Regions from separate parts of the Streptomyces sp. NPDC050619 genome, predicted to be linked through region 1. Evidence: riboswitches for the same ligand, from Rfam matches in the RefSeq annotation. Region 1 holds a riboswitch; the other holds the start of a gene.

Region 1 (7,565 bases):
GGCCAACGTCAAGGGGACCGACCACTTCGCGCTCGTCCAGGGCGCGGGCGGCTCGCTCAACGGCACCACCAGCTGGGAGCGCACGAACTACTTCGAGACCATGCCGACCCACCAGCTGGAGCTCGCGCTGTGGCTCGAGGCCGACCGCATGGGCAGCCTGCTGGTGGCGCTCGACCAGAAGAGCCTGGACAACCAGCGCGACGTCGTCAAGAACGAGCGCCGGCAGCGCTACGACAACGTCCCGTACGGCACCGCCTTCGAGAAGATGTTCCTCCTGGCCTTCCCGGACGGGCACCCCTACCGCCACACGCCGATCGGCTCGATGGACGACCTGGACGCGGCCAGCCTGGAAGACGCCCGCGACTTCTTCCGCACCTACTACGCGCCCAACAACGCGGTCCTGTCGGTCGTCGGCGACATCGACCCGGAGCAGACGCTCGCGTGGATCGAGAAGTACTTCGGCTCCATCTCCGCGTACGACGGCAAGCCCGCGCCGCGTGACGGCTCGCTGCCCGACATCATGGGCGGGCAGCTGCGCGAGGTCGTCGAGGAGAACGTCCCCGCGCGCGCGTTGATGGCGGCCTACCGCCTCCCGGAGGACGGCACGCGCGCGTGCGACGCGGCCGACCTGGCGCTCACGATCCTCGGCGGCGGCGAGTCCTCCCGCCTCTACAACCGGCTCGTACGCCGTGACCGTACGGCCGTGGCGGCCGGGTTCGGCCTGCTGCGCCTGGCCGGGGCACCCTCGCTGGCCTGGATGGACGTGAAGACCTCGGGCGATGCCGAGGTACCCGTGATCGAGGCGGCCGTGGACGAGGAGTTCGCCCGCTTCGCGGCGGAGGGACCCACCGCCGAGGAGATGGAACGCGCCCAGGCCCAGCTGGAGCGCGAGTGGCTGGACCGGCTCGGCACGGTCGCGGGCCGCGCCGACGAACTGTGCCGCTATGCCGTGCTGTTCGGCGACCCGCAGCTCGCCTTCAGCGCCGTCCGGCGCGTGCTCGACGTGACGGCCCAGGAGGTGCAGGAGATCGCCAAGGCGCGCCTGCGCCCCGACAACCGGACCGTGCTGGTCTACGAGCCCACCGAAAGCACAGAGGCCGCAGAAGGCACCGCCGACGAGACCGAGAACGAGGAGGCGGCCAAGTGACCGAGCTCGCCACGATGGACTTCCATCCCCAGCCCAAGGCGGGCGTGGCCAGGCCGTGGGCATTCCCGGCCCCCGCGCGCGGGACGCTCGACAACGGCCTGACGGTCCTGCGCTGCCACCGCCCCGGCCAGCAGGTCGTCGCCGTGGAGGTGCTCCTGGACGCGCCTTTGGACGCCGAGCCGGCCGGTCTCGACGGTGTTGCCACGATCATGGCGCGTGCCTTCTGGGAAGGCACCGACAAGCACTCCGCCGAGGAGTTCGCCGCCGAACTGGAGCGCTGCGGCGCCACCTTCGACGCGCACGCCGACCACCCCGGCGTACGGCTCTCCCTCGAAGTGCCGGCCTCGCGCCTGTCCAAGGGGCTCGGTCTGCTCGCCGACGCCCTCAGGGCGCCCGCCTTCGCGGACAGCGAGGTCGAACGACTGGTCCGCAACCGGCTCGACGAGATCCCGCACGAGCTGGCCAACCCGTCCCGCCGCGCCGCCAAGGAGCTCTACAAGGAGCTGTTCCCGGCGACCTCGCGCATGTCGCGTCCGCGCCAGGGCACCGAGGAGACGGTCGCCGCCATCGACTCCGCGGCCGTACGCGGCTTCTACGAGAAGCACGTCCGTCCCGCCACCGGCACCGTCGTGGTGGTCGGCGACCTCACCGGGATCGACCTCGACGCGCTGCTCGGCGACACGCTCGGCGCCTGGACCGGCTCCGCGGCCGAGCCGCGTCCCATGGCACCGGTGACCGCCGACGACACCGGCCGGGTCGTCATCGTGGACCGTCCGGGGGCCGTCCAGACGCAGCTGCTGATCGGCCGTATCGGCGCCGACCGGCACGACCGCGTATGGCCCGCGCAGGTGCTCGGCACCTACTGCCTCGGCGGCACCCTCACCTCCCGCCTGGACATCGTCCTGCGGGAGGAGAAGGGCTACACCTACGGTGTGCGGGCGTTCGGGCAGGTGCTGCGCTCCGCGGCGCCTTCTCCCGGCGGGGCCAGCGGTGCCGCGATGCTCGCCATCAGCGGCTCCGTCGACACCCCGAACACCGGCCCCGCCCTCGAGGACCTGTGGACGGTGCTGCGCAAGCTCGCCGAGGAGGGGCTCACGGACGACGAGCGCGACGTGGCCGTGCAGAACCTCGTCGGCGTGGCCCCGCTCAAGTACGAGACCGCCGGGGCCGTCGCCGGCACGCTGGCCGACCAGGTCGAGCAGCAGCTGCCGGACGACTTCCAGGCGACGCTGTACCGGCAGCTCGCCGCGACCGGCACCGTCGAGGCCACCGCGGCGGTCGTGAGCGCCTTCCCGGTGGACCGTCTGGTGACGGTCCTCGTCGGTGACGCGGCCCAGATCAAGGAGCCCGTCGAGGCCCTCGGCATCGGCGAAGTCACCGTCGTTTCGGCCGAGTAGAGCCGAAGCACGACGCACGCGCGCGTAGGGGCCCTGGTGACAGAAGAGTCACCAGGGCTCCCCTATGTCCGAATTGAGGGAGAGGTTGCCTGTCTGCCCTGTGGCATGCGCTACAAAAGCCATGATCTGTTTGGGGATTGAAAGTCGGCCCGTTTAGCGTCATCCCGGCTGTCCGTCAGGCAGTGCGCCGCATCCGCGGCACCGGACAGTCATCGCCGAGTCCCCGTACGGCGCGAGCCAGGGGAGCCGGGGACCCACACATGAAGTCCCTGGGGTGAATCGGACGCCCGCGCGCACCGCGAGGGGGTCCGTAGGAGACCTTCCTGCTCCGAACCCGTCAGCTAACCCGGTAGGCGAGAGGGAAGGAAAGGAACAGCCACTCCATGGCGTTCAACTGCGCCACCGGGAAGCACCGTCGTCCCAGCCGGATGAAGCGCTCCACCGCCCGTGCGGCGGGCCTCGCGGCGCTCACCACCACCGGAGTCATCGGCACCCTGGCCGCCCCGGCGCTGGCCGCCGAACCCGCCGCCGAGCAGACCGGTCTCATCCCCGTCATCACCGTCGGCGACTCGGTCGCCGACGAGATCGGCGCCCAGGCCGAGGCCCAGAAGCAGGCCGCCGAGGAGGCCGAGGCGCAGCAGAAGGCCGAGGAGGCCGCACGCAAGAAGGCGGTCGCCGACGCCAAGAAGGCGCGCGAGGCCAAGGAGGCCAAGGAGCGCGCCGCCCGCGAGGCCGAGCGCGAGCGACTCAACGCCTTCGTCGCCCCGATCTCCGGCTCGTACATCTCGACCGGCTACAAGACCGGCGGCGCCGTCTGGTCCTCCGGCAGCCACACCGGCGTGGACTTCCACGCCTCGACCGGCACGTCCGTCCACGCGGTCGGTTCCGGCACCGTCGTCGAGGCCGGCTGGGCCGGCTCCTACGGCAACCAGATCGTGATCAAGATGAACGACGGCACGTACACCCAGTACGGCCACCTGTCGTCCATCGGCGTCTCGGTGGGCGAGCAGGTCACCCCTGGGGGGCAGATAGGCCTCTCCGGCGCCACCGGCAACGTCACCGGCGCGCATCTGCACTTCGAGGCCCGGACGACCGCGGAGTACGGCTCGGACATCGACCCCGTCGCCTACCTGCGCGCGCACGGCGTCAACGTCTGACGCTCCCAGCGCTTCGCTTCCCGAAGCCCCGGCTCCCGAGCCGGGGCTTTCGGCGTTTCAGACGCCCGTCTGTCCAAAAAATATCCATGGATTCCGGTCCGCTATCGGAAATTGCGGCTCATTGCAATAGAGTCACTGAACACACGTCAATCGTCGACGTTTCACGGGGATTAAGGCGGAGGTCGGTCATGCGTATTCCGGCGCACTCGGTATGCACGGCGATCCGTGACGACATCGTTGCGGGTGTCTACGAGCGCGGCAGCCGGCTCACCGAGGAACTGCTCGCGCGTCGCTACGGCGTCTCGCGCGTCCCCGTCCGGGAGGCCCTGCGCACGCTGGAGGCCGAGGGCTTCGTGGTGACCCGGCGGCACGCGGGCGCGTGCGTCGCGGAACCCACCGAGCAGGAGGGTGCCGACCTCCTGGAGATGCGCATGCTCCTGGAGCCGCTCGGTGCCGCCCGGGCCGCCCAGCGGCGCACCGAGGCCCACCTCAAGGTGCTGCGCGGTCTGGTCCGGCTGGGCCAGGAGCGGGCCAGGCGGGGCAACAGCGAGGACCTGCGCTCCTTGGGGAGCTGGTTCCACGAGACGCTCGCCCAGGCCTCCGGCAGCCCCGCGCTCACCTCGATGCTGACCCAGCTGCGCCACAAGATCGCCTGGATGTACGCGGTGGAGGCGCCGGCCAACCCGGCGGAGTCCTGGGCGGAGCGCGGCGGGATCGTGGACGCCGTGGCGCGCGGCGACAGCGACCGTGCGCGGGCGATCACGGCGCTGCACACGGAGCGCGCGAGCACCGCGCACCGACTGCGTTTCGCCTCCGGCACGGATCGCGCGGAGCGTGTGAGGAACTCGCAACACCCCGTAAACATGACGAGCCTGCGTCATTAACACAGGCGCCGTATACAAAGAAGGGATAATTCCCGGGGGATTACTTCTGCTGTCCGCGAGACGGAAATGCGAAGGGCCCGCCCGATAATTCGAGCGAGCCCTTCCGGGTGTGATACGGCGCCTTTTCTCAGGCGGTCCCGATTTCTCAGACAGTCTCGGGAAGCTCCTCGAGGCCCTCCGAGACCAGCTTCGCGAGACGGTCGAGGGCGATGTCCGCGCCCTCGGCGTCGGAGGCGAGGACGATCTCCTCGCCGCCCGTGGCGCCCAGACCGAGGACGGCCAGCATGGAGGCCGCGTTGACGGGGTTGCCGTCGGCCTTGGAGATCGTCACCGGGATACCTGCGGCCGTGGCGGCCCGGACGAAGATGGAGGCGGGACGGGCGTGGAGGCCCTCGGCCCAGCCGACGTTGACGCGGCGCTCAGCCATGTGATGCTGCCCTTCGGTGTTCAGGTTGTCTAGACCAGTTTCCCACATCGTGAAGCGAGCCCGGAGTGGTCCTTCGTACCGCCCCGGCAGGTCGTCGGACCGCGGCCTCGGTCCGGCTTCCGTCCTCCACAGACTGCCTCGCGCCGTTGTCAGACGCGAGCCGTACTCTGGGGCCCATGCAGACCTCGTCGGACCGGCACGAGTATCCCGCCCACTGGGAAGCCGACGTGGTGCTGCGCGACGGCGGCACCGCGCGCATCCGGCCCATCACCGTTGATGACGCCGATCGCCTGGTCAGCTTCTACGAGCAGGTCTCGGACGAGTCGAAGTACTACCGCTTCTTCGCGCCCTACCCTCGCCTGTCCGCCAAGGACGTCCACCGCTTCACGCACCACGACTTCGTGGATCGGGTGGGACTCGCGGCCACCATCGGCGGCGAGTTCATCGCCACCGTACGCTACGACCGCATCGGCGCCGATGGCATGCCCGCGGCGGCCCCCGCCGACGAGGCCGAGGTCGCCTTCCTCGTCCAGGACGCCCACCAGGGGCGCGGGGTCGCCTCCGCGCTCCTCGAGCACATCGGGGCCGTCGCGCGCGAGCGCGGCATCCGTCGCTTCGCCGCCGAGGTGCTGCCCGCCAACACCAAGATGATCAAGGTGTTCACGGACGCCGGCTACACCCAGAAGCGCAGGTTTGAGGACGGCGTCGTACGCCTGGAGTTCGATCTGGAGCCCACGGACCGCTCGCTCGCCGTGCAGTACGCGCGCGAACAGCGCGCCGAGGCGCGGTCCGTGCAGCGGCTCCTGATGCCCGGCTCCGTCGCCGTCGTCGGGACCGGCCGCGCGCCCGGCGGCGTGGGCCGCAGCGTCTTCGACAACATCAGGGCCGCCGGGTTCACCGGCCCCCTGTACGCGGTGAACAAGGCCTTCCCCGAGGAGCGCAAAGACCTCGACGGGATCCCCGCGTACCGCTCGGTGCGGGACATCGAGGGGCCCGTCGACCTCGCGGTCGTCGCCGTGCCGGCGCGGTACGTCCCCGAGATCGTCGCCGAGTGCGGGGCGCACGGCGTGCAGGGACTCGTCGTGCTCTCCGCGGGGTATGCCGAGAGCGGCCCCGAGGGGCGCGAGCGCCAGCGGGAACTCGTCCGGCACGCGCGCGCGTACGGCATGCGGATCATCGGGCCGAACGCCTTCGGGGTCATCAACACCTCGTCGGACGTACGGCTGAACGCCTCGCTGGCGCCCGAGATGCCCCGTCCGGGCCGGATCGGCCTGTTCTCGCAGTCCGGCGCCATCGGCATCGCCCTGCTGTCCCGGCTGCACCGGCGCGGCGGCGGCGTCACCGGGGTGACCGGTGTGTCGACGTTCGTCTCCTCCGGCAACCGGGCGGACGTCTCCGGCAACGACGTACTCCAGTACTGGTACGACGACCCCGACACCGACGTCGTCCTCATGTATCTGGAGTCCATCGGCAACCCGCGCAAGTTCACCCGGCTCGCCCGGCGGACGGCGGCGGCGAAACCGCTGGTCGTGGTGCAGGGGGCGCGCCATGGGGGCGCGGCGCCGCAGGGGCATGCCGTACGGGCGACGCGGTTGCCGCACGCCACCGTGTCCGCGCTGCTGCGGCAGGCCGGGGTGATCCGGGTCGACACGATCACCGAGCTGGTCGACGCGGGCCTGCTGCTCGCGCGCCAGCCGCTGCCGACGGGGCCGCGGGTGGCGATCCTCGGGAACTCCGAGTCGCTGGGGCTGCTGACGTACGACGCCTGTCTGTCCGAGGGGCTCAGGCCGTTGCCGCCGCAGGATCTGACGACGGGCGCGTCGCCGGAGGACTTCCACGGGGCGCTGTCCCGGGCCCTGGCGGACGACGCGTGCGACGCGGTGGTGGTGACGGCGATTCCGACGCTGGGGGAGGGGCCGGCGCAGGACGGGGAGTTGGCACAAGCCCTGCGGTCCGCCTCCGCGCGGGCCCCCGGGAAGCCGGTGCTGGTGGTGCACGTCGAGCTCGGAGGGCTGGCGGAGGCGTTGTCGGCCGCGGCGAGCACGGCACCGCGGGCGAGTGCGCCGGTGGCCGGCTCCGTCGACCGTCCCCACCCCTTCCGCCCCCTGGACCGACTCTGCGCGACGACTGCGGAGGACCTGTCCGCCCCCGAGAACTCCTCCCGCCTCATCCCCGCCTACCCCGCCGCCGAACGCGCCGTCCGGGCCCTCGGCGAAGCCGTCAAGTACGCGCAGTGGCGACGGGAGGCCGCCGAGCCCGGGAAGGTCCCCGCGTACGAGGACATCGACGAGAAGGGGGCCGCCGCGCTGATCGGCGGACTGCTCGCGCGAGGGCAGGGGCTCACCCTCGGCGTCGACGAGACGCGCGAGCTGCTCGGGAAGTACGGCGTGCACGTCCACGGCGCCCTGCCCGCGCCCACTCCCGACGCCGCCGTCGCCGCCGCGCGCACCCTCGGCTACCCGGTCGCCCTCAAGGCCACCGCCCCCCACCTGCGCCACCGCGCCGACCTGGGCGGCGTACGCCTGGATCTCGCGGACGAGGAGCAACTGCGGC
Region 2 (7,565 bases), on a different contig from region 1:
CCAGCACGCCCCGGGCTGCGGTGACGGTGCCGCCGTCCTGGAGTTCGACGGCCCACTTGCCGAGGCCGCGGCGGAAGTCGTCGTGGGCGATGAGCCGGCGGTGGCGAGGTCCGGCGCTCGCGGTGCCGGGGGTGAGGGCGGCGACGGCGGCACCGGCGGCCAGGGCGCCGAAAGCTCTACGCGTGGTCGTCACGGGATACGGCTCCTTCGGATGTGGAGAGCGAAGTGGAGAGAGAAGCGGAGAGGGAAAGCGCTTGCACCGCTTCAGAGTTCACAGTGTCCCCCCTCTCCCCGCCCGGGCATACCGAAGGCCGGACCCGGGGATCGGGGTCCGGCCTTCGGCAGCGTGTCAGACAGGTGGTCGGTGGGGCGTCAGCCGACGGCGACGCCCTTCGAACGGAGGTAGGCGACCGGGTCCACGTCCGAGCCGTAGTCCGGCGTGGTGCGGATCTCGAAGTGCAGGTGCGGGCCGGTCACGTTGCCGGTCGCACCGGAGAGGCCGACCTGCTGCCCCGCGGTCACGGTCTGACCGGACGAGACGGAGAGCGAGGACAGGTGGGCGTACTGCGCGTAGTAGCCGTCGGCGAGCCTGATGACGACCTGGTTGCCGTACGCACCGCCCCAGCCCGCGGAGACGACCGTGCCCGCGCCGACGGCCTTGAGCGAGGTGCCGGTCGGGACGACGAAGTCGACGCCGGTGTGGTAACCGCTGGACCACATGCTACCCGCGACCCGGTACCCGGTACCGACGGAGGCACCACCCACCGGGAGCGTGAAGCCGCTGGCGTTGTCGGTCGTCTGCGCGGCCGACTCGGTCTTCGCCGAGGAGGACGCCTTCGGCGCGGACGACGACTTCGACTTGGGCTTGGGCGAAGGCTTGGACGACGACGAAGAGGGCGACGACCCGGTCTTGGCGGTACTCGTCGTGGCCTTCTTGCCGATCGCGAGCTTCAGACCGGGATGGATCAACGACGGGTTGTCCCCGACCGCCTCACGATTGTCGGCGTAGAGCTTGTGCCAGCCACCGCTGACGCTCTGCTCCTCGGCGATCTTCGCGAGATAGTCGCCGGCCCGAACCGAATACGTCTTCGCGGCAGCCTTCTTTCCAGCCACCGGCTTTTCAGCCACCTTCTTCTCGGCGGCCGGAACGGACGACTGAACGGCCTTTTCCGAAACGGACTGCGCGGGGGCGGCATGGGCGCCGGTGGCCCCCAGAAGCGGGAGGGCGAGCGCGGCACCGCCGGTTCCGGCAACGGCGATGGAACGGGTGAAACGCTGGGACTTGGGGCGGCGGTGCTTACCCTTCGCGGGCATGGTGAATTCCTCTCCGGCGCCTGCGAGGTGAGCTGTCGGGTGCGGACTGGAGATGCCCGGCCATGCCGAAGCACGGCTTTACCCCTAGCCTGTTCCGGAGACCGGAACAGGCGGTTCTACCTGTGGGTCCCCCGCTCCTGCCGTGGACGGGTGAGTGTGCGGGCTCCGGGCGGCGGCAGGATTGGGCGTCCGTCCGGATCGGTGGTGAACGTAAGCGACTAAGACGCAAAGGGACAAGCGAGAGGTTCCCCGTGAATGCGTTTCTTCTTGATCCCCTGTGAGAATTCCCGTCACCCTCCGTGAATTGAAAGAGCGCCCTTCAGCTCAAACACCCTTGAAAAGCGTGTGAATTACGTGAACATGACGGGCGACACACGGTCACGAATATGACGCTCCTCACGTGCCTCCTCGCCAGGTCCCGCCAATTCACCAGGAGTTGGACTCAAGGCGCTAATTAGGACAGAGCTCTCAGATGCGGCGGAGCCGGAGAACCGTCGCATCAAGGTCACCGCGCAGCCCTGTCCGCAGCCCGTGGTGCAGCAGTACGGCCCCCCGGTGAACTTCGCCCGTTTCGCGGCATTCATACGAGGCTGTCGGGTCGAGGCCGCGCAGTCGCAGCGCCGGGACGGGCTCGCCGTAGTGCTGCGCCTCGAGCCAGGCGAGGACGACCGCCTCGTCACCCAGCACGTACTGCACCGCACTCAGCCCGCCCTGCGGAGGGCGCAGCCGGTAGAGGTCGCCGCGCTGCACGAGGGGCCGGATCTCCTTGTAGAGGGTCACCCACTCGCGGGCCTCGGCCAGCTCCTCCTCGGTCCACTCGGCGAGGTCTCCGCCGACCCCGAGCACCCCGGCCATGGCACTGACAAACCGGAGGCGCAGGGAGCTGATCCGGCCGTTGAGCTGGGTGTTGGGGCTGTCGGTGACCCAGGCGGCCATGACCCGGGCGGGGTGGATCTGACTGAAACCGTGCTGGATGGCGAGCCGGTCGAGCGGGTCGGTGTTGTCCGAGGTCCACACCTGGTCCGTGCGGCTCAGCACGCCGAGGTCGATCCGGCCGCCGCCGCCCGAGCAGGACTCGAAGGCGACGCCGGGGTGGGCGGCCCGCAGCCGGTCCAACAGGCGGTACAGGGCGTGCACATGGTCGACCCACAGGCGCTGCGGGTAGGGCTCGCCGGGCCAGCCCGCGTCGGTGAAGCAGCGGTTGAAGTCCCACTTCACGTAGTCGATCGGGGCACTGGAGAGGAGTGCGTGGAGCTGTTCCCAGAGGTACTCCTGGACGTCCTCGCGCGCGAGGTTCAGCACGAGCTGATTGCGCAGTTCCGTCCGCTTTCGCCCCGGTTGGTACTGCACCCAGTCCGGATGGGCGCGGTACAGATCGCTGTCCGGATTGACCATTTCCGGCTCGACCCAGATGCCGAACCGCATGCCGAGCGCGTGCACGTAGTCGCCGAGGGGGCGCAGGCCGCCCGGGAAGCGGTCCGGGTTGGGCGTCCAGTCGCCGAGCCCGGCGCGGTCGCTGGTGCGTGCCCCGAACCAGCCGTCGTCGACGACGAACAGCTCGACGCCCATCGCGGCGGCCCGCCGCGCCAGCGCCCCCTGCTGCTCCTCCGAGATGTCGAACTCCGTGGCCTCCCAGGAATTGAAGAGCACCGGCCGGTCCGTGTCCGCGTCCGGAATGACGTACGTCCGCTGGTAGGCGTGCCAGGCGCGGCTCGCCCCGCCGAAGCCGCCGTCGCTCCACAGGCCGGCGAAGACGGGCGTCGTGAACGACTCCCCCGCCGCCAGACTGAGCAGACCGGAGTCGTCGTAACCGGCCCCGCCGGTGATCTGGATCCGCGTGTCCGGGAGCTGGGCCACGGCGATCCGCCAGGAGCCGGACCAGCCGAGGGCGCAGCCGTACACCTCGCCACGCTCCTCGGTCGCGTCGGTGTCGAGCGCGACCCACGGCAGGTGCTGGTGTCCGGTATGACCGCGGCGGCTGCCGATGACCTTCTCACCGTAGGTGAGGGGAGCACGCACCAGCCGGGACTCCGCGGCCCAGCGGCCGTGCAGCTGGGACAGCCGCCAGGCCTCGCGGTCGGGCAGGGTCCAGGTGGCGGAGTCGGCGCGAAGGAGTTCCACGGCGGGCCCTTCGTTGTCCAGGCTCACCCAGCGCTCGACGACGTCGTCCCGCATGCGGTAGTGCAGCGTGATCACGAGCCCGCCGTCACGGAACCGCAGCCGCAGCTCGTCGCCCTCACTGTCGGACGCCTCGAAGCTCCACTCGGTGCCGCGCCCCTCGTCCGTGCGCACGGACAGGGCCGGCCGGACGAAGCGAGGGCCGCCCTCGACCGGGTACTCCTCGCGTCCGTCCAGCGGGGACTCGAAGGGCCAGTAGTCCGGCAGCGGGCGCAGAGCGAGGGCCTCGGCGTCGGCGAGCGTGATCCGCGGCCCCCAGTGCAGGTGCAGTAGCTCGTCGTCATCGGTGAGATGGACGGCGTAACTGCTGGTCGGCCCGGACAGAATCCACGTACGGCCGCTCTCGGCGATCTCCAGCATGCAGTCCCTCACAGATACGAACAGAAAACGAACAGGTGCGCTCAAGCCTCAACATCATCAAGCGCCGAGAGCCTACGGTGCAACGCCTGTGGACAACTCATTGCCCCAGGAATCCATGTCGTATCGTCGAGTGAGTGCCCGTCGTCGAGCCGCGTCGGCGGGACGGAGTGGGAGGAGCCCACGTGACGCAGCAGGTCCCGTCGACCGAACCCGAGCTGGCCGGAGTGCGCAACTTCCGGGACGTGGGCGGACTGCCGACCGAGGACGGACGACGGGTGCGGTACGGAGTGCTGTTCCGCAGCGGCCACCTCGCCCACGCCACCGAACAGGACGCGTCCTTACTCACTTCCCTGGGCCTGCACACGATCTTCGACTTCCGTAATGCGGCGGACCAGAAGCTGGAAGGGCCCGACGTAGAGCTGCCGGGCGTGCGCAATGTGAACCTGCCGCTGACCGACCCGGCGCACGGCGCCGAGTTCTGGACGATGGTCCGGGACGGCGAGACCGACCAGCTGCGCGAGATCCTCGGCGACGGCAAGGCGGCGAATCGGATGATCACCTCGTACCGCCAGATCATCAAGGAGCGCACCGCCGAGCACTCCCAGGTGCTGCACTCGATCGCCGAGGACAGCGTCCCCGTCCTCATGCACTGCGCGGCCGGCAAGGACCGCGCGGGCCTGTCCATCGCGGTGACGCTGCTCGCGCTGGGCGTCGAGCGGGAGGCGATCCTCGCCGACTACCTGAAGTCGAACGCGAAGCACCGCCGCTACAAGGTGCGCCGCACCTCGAGCTCCGCCTCGGCCTACTCCCCCGAGGTCATGGAACTGCTCAGCCCGCTGTTCGGCGCCCGCGCCGAGTATCTGACGGCCGCCTTCGAGACGATCGAGGACAAGTGGGGCAGCGTCGAGGCCTACCTGGAGCAGGGCCTCGGGATCACCCCGGAGATCCGGGAGCGGCTGCGGGAGCGGCTGCTCGACTGAGACGGGAGGCGGGCGCCCACTCCGCGCCCGCCTGCCCGCCTCGCACGTCCTCGCTATCGGTTCGCCACCGCCTGCTTGACGAGCGTCTTGCCGAAGTCCCACATCAGCCCGCCGCCGCTGTGCGCGTCGTCCATCACGTCCGTGAAGGCGTCCACGAACCGGTCCACCTCCCGCTCCCCCACGATCAGCGGCGGAATCAGCTTGATCACTTCCATGTGGTCGCCGGAGACCTGGGTGAGGATCCGGTGCCGCTGGAGCAGCGGGACGACCACCATCTGCGCGAACAGCCCCTTGCGCGCGGCCTGCAACATGGTCCACCGGCTGCGCAGCTTCAGCGACTTGGGCCTGCCGAACTCGATGCCGATCATCAGGCCCCGGCCGCGGACGTCGGCGAGCAGCTCGTACTTGTCGACGAGCGTCGCGAGCCGGGACTTCAGCAGCTCGCCCGTGGCGCGGGCGTTCGCGACGATCTGCTCGTTCTCCATGACGGACAGCACGGCGAGCCCGGCCGCCATGGCCTGCGCGTTGGAGCCGAAGCTCGCCGAGTGCACGAGCACCCGGTCCATCGACGAGTAGACCTTCTTGAAGATCCAGTCCTTGCCGAGGGTGGCGCCGACCGGCACATAGCCGCCGGACAACGCCTTGGCCACACACACCAGGTCGGGTTCGACGCCCTCCTCGTGCTGGTAGGCGTAGAAGTCCCCGGTCCGGCCGAGGCCCGTCTGCACCTCGTCCGCGATGAGCAGCGCCTTGTGCTGGTGCAGCAACTCCTGGGCCGCGCGCAGATATCCGGGCGGGGACTCGTGCACGCCCTTGCCCTGGACCGGTTCGACGATCAGGGCGGCGACGTCACCCTTCTTCAACTCCCGTGCCAGGGCGTCGAGATCACCGAGCGGGACGGCCGTGTCGGGCAGCAGCGGGGCGAAGCCGTCCCGGAAGCCGCCCTCGCCGTTGACCGACAACGACCCGGTGGTCAGGCCGTGGAAGGCGTGCTCGCAGTACAGGATCCGCGGCTTGCCGGTCGCGTACCGGGCGAACTTCAGCGCGCCCTCGACCGCCTCCGTACCGCTGTTGCCGAAGAACACCCGGTCCAGATGGGGGCTGTGCGTGAGCAGCTTCTCGGCCAGCAGCCCGGGCAGCGGCTGGCAGTCGAAGCGGGTGAGGTCGGCGAGCTGGGCGTCCAGGACGTCGTGCAGCGCCTTGCGGACGACGGGGTGGTGGCGGCCCAGGCCCATCACCCCGAACCCGGCGAGCATGTCCAGGTAGTCGTCGCCGTCCGCGTCCCAGAAGTACGCGCCCTCGCCGCGCTCGTAGACCTTGTCGAAGCCGATGGTGTGCAGCATGCGCGGGAGCTGGTGGTTGAGGTGTCTGCTGTGCAGCTCGTAGCGCTCGGCTCCGCGCTCGGCGAGCAGCGCGGCGAGGTCGAACTCCTTGGTCATTCGGCTGTCTCCTTGACTGGGCCGCCGGTCGTCGTCTCCTTGACGGCCAGGCTCGCGCTGATCCGTCCGGCGATCTCGACGGGCGTGAGTCCGATGTCGGCGAGCACCTCGCCCCGTTTCGCGTGCGCGAGGAACTGCTCCGGGATACCGAACCGCCGTACGGGGACGTCCACTTCGGCGTCGCTCAGGGAGAGCGCCACCGCCGCGCCGACCCCGGACGCGCGGCTGTTGTCCTCGACGACGGCGACCAGACGGTGCTCGGCGGCGAGTTCCGCAAGTGCCGGGTCGACGGGCTTGACCCACCTCGGGTCGACGACCGTGCACCCGATGCCACGAGCCTCCAGCAGGTCGGCGGTCTGGAGGCACACCGGCGCCATCACGCCGACGGCCACCAGGAGGACCTGCGGCCCCTCCCCGGAGCGGTGCAGCACGTCCATCCCGCCCGCCCGGTCGATCGCCGGTACCTGAGGCCCCACCGCCTCCTTCGGGAAGCGGACGAGCGTCGGCGCGTCGTCGACGGCCACCGCCTCCCGCAGCTGCGCCCGCAGTTGGTCGGCGTCGCGTGGCGCGGCGATCCTGAGGCCGGGGACGACCTGAAGGATCGACATGTCCCACATACCGTTGTGGGAGGCCCCGTCGACACCGGTGACACCGGCTCGGTCCAGCACGAAGGTGACCCCGCAGCGGTGCAGGGCCACATCCATCAGGAGCTGGTCGAAGGCGCGGTTCAAAAACGTCGCGTAGACGGCGACGACCGGATGCAGCCCGCCCGTCGCGAGTCCGGCCGCGGACACCGCCGCGTGCTGCTCGGCGATGCCGACGTCCCACACCCGGTCCGGGAAGCGGGCGGCGAACTTGGCCAGCCCCACCGGGTGCAGCATGGCCGCCGTGATCGCGACGACGTCGTCCCGCTCCTCGCCGATCCGTACGATCTCCTCGCCGAACACCGAGGTCCAGGAAGGGCCGTTGGAAGGCGCGAGGGGTTCACAGGTGAGCGGATCCATCACGCCGACGGTGTGGAAGTGGTCCTCCTCGTGCGCGAGGGCGGGTTCGTAGCCGCGCCCTTTCTCGGTCAGGCAGTGGATCAGCACGGGCCCGTGGAAGCGTTTCGCGCGCCTGAGCGCCGACTCGACGGCCTTGAGGTCGTGCCCGTCGATCGGTCCGACGTACTTCAGGCCCAGGTCCTCGAACATGCCCTGCGGCGCGAACGCGTCCTTGAAGCCCTTCTTCGCGCCGTGCAGCGACTCGTAGATCGTGTTGCCCACCAGCGGGGTCCGCTGGAGTACGTCCTTTC

The links. A riboswitch is a leader RNA that binds a small molecule or an ion and turns the genes downstream of it on or off. The one in region 1 is predicted to bind cyclic di-AMP.
Positions count from the first base shown of each region.
Region 2: linked by a shared signal. The riboswitch ahead of AB0I77_RS38320 (LysM peptidoglycan-binding domain-containing M23 family metallopeptidase) and the one ahead of AB0I77_RS16215 (M23 family metallopeptidase) in region 1 are both predicted to bind cyclic di-AMP.

Region 1 covers NZ_JBFAIR010000008.1:222,226-229,790, forward strand. Annotated here, with positions in the region: gene AB0I77_RS16205 (pitrilysin family protein) at 1-1,147, shown strand, start outside; gene AB0I77_RS16210 (pitrilysin family protein) at 1,144-2,544, shown strand; cyclic di-AMP (ydaO/yuaA leader) riboswitch at 2,748-2,915, shown strand; gene AB0I77_RS16215 (M23 family metallopeptidase) at 2,928-3,701, shown strand; gene AB0I77_RS16220 (GntR family transcriptional regulator) at 3,890-4,585, shown strand; gene AB0I77_RS16225 (HPr family phosphocarrier protein) at 4,731-5,012, opposite strand; gene AB0I77_RS16230 (GNAT family N-acetyltransferase) at 5,189-7,565, shown strand, end outside.
Region 2 covers NZ_JBFAIR010000031.1:40,261-47,825, forward strand. Annotated here, with positions in the region: gene AB0I77_RS38315 (DUF6250 domain-containing protein) at 1-193, opposite strand, end outside; gene AB0I77_RS38320 (LysM peptidoglycan-binding domain-containing M23 family metallopeptidase) at 373-1,314, opposite strand; cyclic di-AMP (ydaO/yuaA leader) riboswitch at 1,319-1,477, opposite strand; gene AB0I77_RS38325 (alpha-galactosidase) at 1,783-3,852, opposite strand; gene AB0I77_RS38330 (tyrosine-protein phosphatase) at 4,035-4,832, shown strand; gene AB0I77_RS38335 (aspartate aminotransferase family protein) at 4,886-6,271, opposite strand; gene dxs (1-deoxy-D-xylulose-5-phosphate synthase) at 6,268-7,565, opposite strand, start outside.